DNA from 2 places in the Gordonia marina genome. Region 1 is predicted to be linked to the other one. Evidence: riboswitches for the same ligand, from Rfam matches in the RefSeq annotation. Region 1 holds a riboswitch; the other holds the start of a gene.
The links. A riboswitch is a leader RNA that binds a small molecule or an ion and turns the genes downstream of it on or off. The one in region 1 is predicted to bind cobalamin.
Positions count from the first base shown of each region.

Region 1 (4,191 bases):
GCCGTTGACCTGACGCGGTGAGTTCACGATCTTCGGATCACCGGAGCCGCCGGCCTGCGAGTAGCCGTCGCTGCCCCAGCAGTACACGTCGCCCGACGCCACCGTGCACACGGTGTTCAGGTCGGTGGTGACCGCTTCGACCTTCTCCACTCCGCTCACCAGCGCGGGCGTCGTCTGATCGCTGGAGCCGTCGCCGATCGGGGCGCCCCAGCAGTACAGCTGGTGGTCGGCGACGGCGCAGACCTGGCTGAACCGGCTGGTGCTCGACGACCCGCCGCCGACGGCGATCGAGGTCACCTTCTTGTCGAGGAGATTCCCGACGAGTTGCGGCTGGTACTCGTCGCTGGTGTTGCCGTTGCCGAGCTGGCCGTTGCGGTTATCGCCCCAGCAGTAGGCCTTGTGCTCGGTGGTCAGGGCACAGGTGGTGCCCAGCCGCATCGAGATCGACGCGACGCCGCCGATGCCGTCGACCTTGGTCGGGGTGTTGATCTGGCCGGCGCTGGAGCCGCGTCCGCCCTCGCCGTTGGCGTTCCAGCCCCAGCAGTAGACGTCGCCGTCGGAGACCGCGCAGGTCGTGTGGAAGTCGGTGGCGATCGCGGTGACCTTGCCGAGCCCCGGCACCTGGTAGGGGGTGCCGCGGTCGCCGTCGTCCTGGTCGCCGAGGACGCCGAACAGGCCGCTGCCCCAGCAGTACGCGTGGCCGTCGGCGACGGCGCACACCGAGATCGTCGCCGACGAATCACTGCTGCTCGGCAGGTATCCGCCGACCGAGACGGCGGTGACATTGGTCAGGCCGTTGATCTTGACCGGTGTCGCCCGGTCGTCCTTGGTGCCGTCGGCCAGCTGGCCGTCGCCGTTGTTGCCCCAGCAGTACAGCGCGTCGTGCTGGACGGCGCAGACGGTGCCGACGAACGACGCCAGCTGAGCCTGTGTGGCGGCGGACGCGGTCGGTGGCGCGTCGTCGTCGCCGCCCATGTTCGCGAGGAAGATCCCGAGGGGCACCGCGACGATGACCACCGCGGCGATCGCCGCCAGTGAGATCCACAGCGCCTTGCGGCTCTTCTTCGGCGGCACGGGCGCGCCGGGATAGCCGGGCTGGCCCGGGTACGACGCCATCGGCGACCACGCGGTCTGTCCGGCCGTGCCCGGCACGCTCGGATGGCTCTGCTGACCGGGGAATCCGGTGAAGCCGGGCGGCATCGCCGACGGCTGGCCGCCGGTGTTCGCGGTCGGATACGACGGCTGGGAGGGATGTGACGGCTGGGAGGGGTGCGACGGCTGACTCGGCGCGCCGGCCGGTGGCACCGGCGCCACCGCGGTCGCGGTGCCGCCCGGCGTCTGGCCGAGCGCGCGCTGCAGTTCCGCGGCGAAGGTGCGGCAGTCGGGGAAGCGGGCGGCCGGGGCCTTGGCCATGGCGCGCTCCAGCACCGGGGCGAGCGCGGCGAGGTCGGGACGGACCTGGGCGATCGACGGCGTCGGCTGCTGCAGGTGCGCCATCATGATCGCGGCCGAGGTGTCCCCGTGGAACGGCGTGGTGCCGGCCAGCAGCGTGTACGTGGTGCAGGCGAGCGCGTACTGATCGGACATCGCGTCGGCGGTCTGGCCGGAGATGATCTCGGGCGCCGTGTACGCCATGGTGCCGACCACCGAGTTCGCCGCGGTGAGTTGCGGCGAGTCGGCCAGCCGCGCGATGCCGAAGTCGAGCACCACGGCGCGCCGGAGCTTGCCGTGCTCGTCGCGGGTGATCACGATGTTCGCCGGCTTGATGTCGCGATGCACCACCTGCCGCGCGTGCGCGTAATCGAGGGCGTCGGCGACCTGCGAGACGGCGTTGATCACGTCGGCGGTGGAGAGCCGCACCGACGCCAGGTCGGGGCCGTCGAGGTAGCTCATGGTGAACCACGGGGCGTCGTTCTCCACGCCGTACGCGTAGACGGTGATGATGCTCGGGTGATCGAGGGCGGCCGCGGTGCGGGCCTCGTTGGTGAAGCGCGTCTGGAAGTCGGGGTTCGAGGTCCCGCCGACCGAGATCACCTTCATCGCTTCCCGGCGCATCAGATGCGGGTTCTCGACCAGATAGACGTCGCCCATGGCGCCCGACCCGAGCTGGGCGACAACCCGGTAACCGGCGATGTCAGAACCTGGTGCGACGGGCACTATTCCTCCTGGGCGAGAGCGACGGGGGCAAAGCTTGGGACAAACCTACCGTGATCGGGGTCCCGCGAACGTGCTGCAGCGGCCCCAAGAGACAAGTCGAGTAGTCCTGCGGGGTGCCCGATGCGTAGATCTACCCGGTGCCGGGAGAGTGGATCGCGCCCTGGATGCGACCTTCGTGGCAAATCGGTCACCGGCTTGACCTGCGACGATGTCGGGTGGTCAGCTTGAGAAGGTACGACGGCCAGCGGAACCCGGTGGGACTCCGGGACGGTGGCGCCACTGTGAGATCACCGGATGGCCGGGGATCGAGTCAGATACGCGGCCGTCATGCTCGACATCCGACGACGACGGGGCGCACCACCCCGAAGGAGGCCCTCCCGATGAGCACACATGTTTCGACCCACGACCCGCGCGCCGGCATCTCCGCCGAGGCGCTGTCGGCCGGACGCGTCGCCCTGATCCTGAGCATCACGGTGCTGCTCGCACTGCTGGCGTACTACTTCATCGGTGTCGACGAGGGCATGACGTCGGTCTTCGGCAAGACGATGGTCGTGCACGAATGGGTGCACGACTCCCGTCACTTCCTCGGCTTCCCCTGCCACTGAGCGGGGACCGACATCATGGAACTCCGTGTCATCGGGCGCGGAGCGCTCGCCGGTCTGATCGCGGGCGTGCTGGGCTTCATCTTCGCCAAGGTCTTCGCCGAACCCGTCATCAACAAGGCCATCGACTACGAGTCGGGGCGCGACGACGCCCTGCATGCGCTGAATCAGGCGGCCGGCCGGGCGGTCGAACCGGACGGGCCGGAGATCTTCAGCCGGACCATCCAGTCGACCGTCGGGATCGCCACCGGCATCATCGGGTTCTCCATCGCCATGGGTGCGCTCGTGGCGGTCGCGTATGTGGTGCTGCACGGCCGGTTCTCGATCCGTCCGCGCACTCTGGCGTGGCTGATCGCCGGTTTCGGCTACCTCGGCGTATTCCTGCTGCCGTTCGTCAAGTACCGGCCAATCCGCCGGCCATCGGTCACGACTTCACCATCCAGGCCCGTGGACACCTGTACCTGGGCATGGTGGCCATCTCGCTGATCCTGCTCGGCCTGACCGTGTACGCGGCGGTCAAGCTGACGCCCCGGCTGGGGCGCGGCACGTCGATCATCGTCAGCGTCGTCGGGTTCCTGGTGGTCTTCGGGATCGTGCTCGCCGTGATGCCGTCGCTGGGCGATCTGTCGGCGAACGTGGCGCACAGCGGCCAGTTCGGTTTCGCCCGGGCCGCCACCGAGACCCCGCAGCCGATCACCAATATCCTGTCCACGCCGCTGACCATCGACGGCAGGACCGTCGCGCCCGGACAGATCGTCTATCCCGGGTTCGACGCCGACGTGCTGTGGAAGTTCCGGTGGTACTCGCTGCTCAACCAGACGCTGATCTGGCTCGTGATCGGACTCGTCTTCGGCGCGTTGGTGGACCGGCTGTTCGATCCGGCTCCGCGGCGGGCCGTTCGTGAAGAGGCGGCCCCCGTCGGGGTGTGACTCGACCCCGGCAGGGCGGCGCGGAGCATCCCGTGACGGTGCTGCCTACTTCCGTCCGCGCCGTGCCCGGCTGGTCGCGCAGAAGACCGCCCGCCGCCTGCCCCTTCGGGTCGCGGGCAGCGGGTTCGGGTGCGTCGACTAATCTTGTGGTGCATATTCGCCAGTCGAGCCCAGGGAGAACACGTCGGTGTCTGACGATGTCGTTGAGAGCAGTTTCCCGTCCGCGGAGGAGCTTTCCGCCGCGGTGACCGCCGCGGTCGCCGCCTTCGGCGATGCGCGGGACCTCGCGGCGCTCGCCGAGACCAAGGTGGCGCACGTCGGTGACAAGTCGCCGGTCGCCCTGGCACGACGCGCCCTCGGTGCGCTCCCCAAACAGGAGCGTTCGGCGGCGGGCAAGCTGGTCAACGAGGTGCGGGGACAGATCGCCGCCGCCCTCGACGAGCGGACCGCCGAACTGACCGCCGAGCGGGATGCCGCGGTGCTGGTCGCCGAGACCCTCGATG
Region 1 is NZ_JBPSDN010000007.1:163,662-167,852, forward strand. Features, by position in the region: gene ACSEEN_RS06455 (protein kinase domain-containing protein) at 1-2,157, opposite strand, end outside; cobalamin riboswitch at 2,353-2,498, shown strand; gene ACSEEN_RS06460 (CbtB domain-containing protein) at 2,538-2,762, shown strand; partial or broken gene ACSEEN_RS06465 (CbtA family protein) at 2,778-3,688, shown strand; gene pheS (phenylalanine--tRNA ligase subunit alpha) at 3,876-4,191, shown strand, end outside.

Region 2 (4,191 bases), on a different contig from region 1:
GGCGTCGAGCGTGCGCGCGTACGACCAGACGACGCCGAGCGTGAGGACCACCATGACGGTGACCAGCGTGGTCGACGGCCAGCGGGCACCGGCCACCGAGCCGAGCGTCCACCGCAGGACCGCGGCGGCCGCGTGCGGATCGCTGAAATAGACGAGCGCCGACGAGATCGCGGCGCCGCCCTGCGCGACGGCGACGCCGGCCAGGATCAGCCGGTTGGGCAGCAACGCCCCCGTCCGGGTGGTCGCGATCGCGAAGACCAGAGCCAGGGCGCCGAGCGCGCCGAGGAACGCGGCGACACCGACCGGGCCGAGGCCGGCCCCCACTCCGACGCCGAGCCCGGTCACCAGGACCAGGACCGCGCCGACCGATGCCCCGGACGACATGCCCAGCAGGTACGGGTCGGCCAGGACGTTCCCGGTCAGCGACTGCAGGACGGCGCCGGCGACGGCCAGGCCGGCGCCGGCCGCGGCGGCGGTCACCACGCGTGGCATCCGCAGATCGACGACGATGTACTCGTTCCCCGCGCCGACACCGGTGTGGAACCCGAGGCGTGCGCCGACCGCGGCCGCGACGTCGCCGAGGCTGAGTCCGACCGAACCGATCACCACGCCGGCGCCGATGCTCAGCGCGACCAGTACGACGAGCACCGCCACCAGCATCGGAAAGGTGACGCGCGACCGGCGCGGCGCGGCCGGTGCGCCGGTGGTCCGGGTCAGCGCTTCGCCAGCGCGTCGGACAGCGTCACAGCACCGTCGATGGTGCGCGCCCCCGGCGTCGACTCGGAGAACGGGATGACGATGTACGACTTGTTCTTCACGGCCTTCAGGCCCGCCAGCGCCGGGTCGCTCTCCAAGAACTGCCGCTTGGCGTCGGCGCGGGAGAAGTCAGCGTCGATCAGCACGATGACGTCCGGGTCGGCCTTGATGACCTGCTCCCAGCTGGTGTCGGCCCAGTTGCCGTCCAGGTCCGCGAAGACATTCGTGGCGCCCACCGCGTCCATGATGAGTTGCGGTCCACCGCTCTTCGCGCCGACCGAGGGGGTATCGGTGGCGTCGTCCCACCACATGATCGTGGTGCCCTTGCCCGCGTCCTTCTTCTTGAGCTCGGCGAGGGTGTCGCGCATCTTCTCGTTCACGCCGTCGGCGGCGTCGGTGCGGCCGAAGAGCTTGCCGTAGTCGGACACCTCACCGGCGATCGCATCCCACGACGACGCCGCGCGGTCGGCCTTGTTCTCGCAGCCGAAGGGCGAGACATAGGTCGCGATGTCCAGCTTCGCCAGCTCCTCGCGCGTGCCGATGCCCTTGTCGGCGAACGCCGAACCGTACGACGCGGCCACGAGATCGGGCTTCTTGCTGATCACGGTCTCCAGGTCGGGGTACTTGGGGGCGATGACCGGGATCTTGTCGTAGGCGGCCTTGAACTGCGGGGCGATCTCGTCGTCCAGGTAGGCCGTGCCGATCATGTCGTTCTCGGCGCCGATCGCGAGCGCCGACTCGGTCGCACCCTGGTTGACGGTGATCGCGCGGGTGGCCGGGGCCTTCAGCGTGACGGTGTGACCGCAGTTCTTCAGGGTGATCGCGCCGTCGGTGGCCTTGTCGTCGGTGCTGCTGCCGCAGGCGGCGAGCGTGAGGGTGAGCGCGGCGGCGGTGCATGCGGCCGCGACGGTGGTGAGGGTGCGCAAAGCGACCCGCCTTCCATATCTCGTGGAATCGGTTCACGTCGCGGCCGGTCTCCTGGCTACGCAGGGTCTACCGGGAACCACACCTTCCCGGGCGCTGAGCGCCCAGTGGCTGGGGACATACCCCGTCGTGGTACCCGGACCTGCTCACAGTGGCGAGAACCGCGCCGGCACTTCACCGGACTTCCCGAACACCGCGACGTCGCCTGCATGGTAGCGCGCGAACGGTGGGACGCTATCGGACAGGTACACAGGTACTTCTGTCGATGATCACCGGCGACCGGGTCCATCGTGGGAACATTCCTTGATGAGGTCACCGCGTGCCGGCATGCATGGCACGGTTCGTCATCGTGTCGGTGCAGTGCTGGCGATCGTCCTCCTCGCCGTCGTCGAGCCGGGGTGGCGATCGGCTCCGGTCTCGGCGGCACCACCGATCCCGCCGCCCTCGGCGGACCCGTTCTACCGATACGACGGTCTGCTCGGCGCCTATGCACCCGGCGCGGTGCTCCGGACCCGGTCGGTGCCCTTCGGCTACCGCGGGGCGACGGCGCCGATCCGCAGCTCCCAGGTGCTGTACAGGACCACCGATCAACAGGGGCGGCCGACGTCGACAGTCGCGACGATCCTTCAGCCCCCGGTCACCGGACCGCCGAAGCTGCTGTCGTATCACATGGCCTACGATGCGCTCGGGCCGCAATGCGACCCGTCGTACACGCTCACCGGCGCGGGTTCCCCCGGCGCGGCCGGAACCCTGGAACAGGGTGTGATCAGCGGATATCTCTCCCAGGGGTACACGGTGGTGGTGCCCGACTACGAGGGCCCCGATCTGCAGTGGACCATCGGGCGGGAGGCCGGATACGCCGCGCTCGACGGGGTCCGCGCGACGCAGAAGATCCTGCGGCTGCCGACGACCACGCCGGTCGCCATGGCCGGATACTCCGGCGGTTCGGTGCCGACGCAGTGGGGCGCGGAGGTGGCGCCGTCATACGCCCCGGAGATCCGGCTCATCGCCGCTGCGGCGGGCGGACTTCCGGTCAACCTCGCGCACAACCTGCCCTACGTCAGCGGAAGCAAGGACTGGGCGGGAGTGATCCCGGCGCTGATCGTCGCCTATCGGCGCGCGTACTCGCTGGACACCGATGCGTTCCTGTCCGCACGGGGCAAGAAGATCGTCAAGACGGTGTCGTCGCAGTGCATCAACGCCTTCGCCGCGAAATATCCGGGGCTGACCGACGCGGACATGGTACGACCGCCCTACCGTTCGCTGCTCGACGTGCCGGGTGTCGTGCGGGCGATCAACGACAACATCATGGGCACATCCGGTACCCCGCGCATACCGATGCTCCTCGGCGTCGGTGACGTCGACGGCACCGGTGACGGGGTGATGATCACCCGCGACGTCGAGAGTCTCGCGTACTCGTACTGCCGCCGCGGTGTGCGGGTGTCGTACGCGCAGTTCACCGGCAAGGCGCATGGAGAGGCGTTCATTCCCTTCCAGGAGCAGACCGCGCGCTTCCTCACCGACCGCTTCGCAAGGAGGCCGACGGCCTCGAACTGCGCCACGCTGAGACCCGGTGGCGGCCTCAGCCCGACCTCGGTGCCGTGACGGCACCGACCGATGAAGGAATCGCCATGGCCGGTCCGTTCGACTCGCACCTGAACCGGGTGTTCAGCAAAGGGTTCTATCGGGACAAGGACTTCGACTTCTCGGTGCGGTGCGTGCTCGGCGCGTCGGCGCACGGGGGCTCGGATGTGGGGGAGGTACTCGCCGCCATCGACGGCGTCCCCGACGGTGATCATCAGCGCTGGTTCGACGCGTGGCTCGCCCTGGGACGACGCGTGCGGGCCGACGCGGACGCCGAACGCGACGCGGGCCGGACGGTGAGCGCATCGTCGTCGTACCTGCGAGCGGCGACCTACTTCGCCGTCGCCGTGAACGCGGCGAGCGCACTCAAGCACGACGACCCGCTCCTTCCGACGTTCCGCCTGCAACGCTCCAGCTGGGACGCGTTCGTCGACGCGTGCGGACAACGTGTCACCCGCGTCCAGATTCCGTACGACGGCACGACGCTGCCCGGCTACTTCTTCCGGACGGTCGGCCACGAGCAGCGCCCCACGCTGATCATGGTCAACGGCAGTGACGGAGCGATCAGCGACCAGTGGTCCTCCGGAGCTGGCGCGGCCCTGGCCCGCGGCTATCACGTGCTGATGTTCGACGGCCCCGGACAGCAGTCGATGCTCTTCGAGCGGGGGACCCGATTCCGCGCCGACTGGGGCGCGGTACTGACGGCCGTGGTCGACTTCGCGGTGGCGCAGGACGGCGTCGACCCCGACCGCCTGGTGGGGTACGGGATCAGTCAGGGCGGCTACTGGCTGCCTAGCGCGCTCGCGACGGAGCACCGGCTCGCGGCCGCGGTGGCCGATCCGGGCGTCGTACGCGTGGCGGCATCGTGGGAGTCGTCGATTCCCGCGAGCTTGATGAAGCTCTTCCACGCGGGAAAACGCGAGGCGT
Region 2 is NZ_JBPSDN010000017.1:482-4,672, reverse strand. Features, by position in the region: gene ACSEEN_RS12290 (FecCD family ABC transporter permease) at 1-648, opposite strand, end outside; gene ACSEEN_RS12285 (ABC transporter substrate-binding protein) at 714-1,682, opposite strand; cobalamin riboswitch at 1,708-1,893, opposite strand; gene ACSEEN_RS12280 (lipase family protein) at 2,008-3,285, shown strand; gene ACSEEN_RS12275 (alpha/beta hydrolase family protein) at 3,312-4,191, shown strand, end outside.
Region 2: linked by a shared signal. The riboswitch ahead of ACSEEN_RS12285 (ABC transporter substrate-binding protein) and the one ahead of ACSEEN_RS06460 (CbtB domain-containing protein) in region 1 are both predicted to bind cobalamin.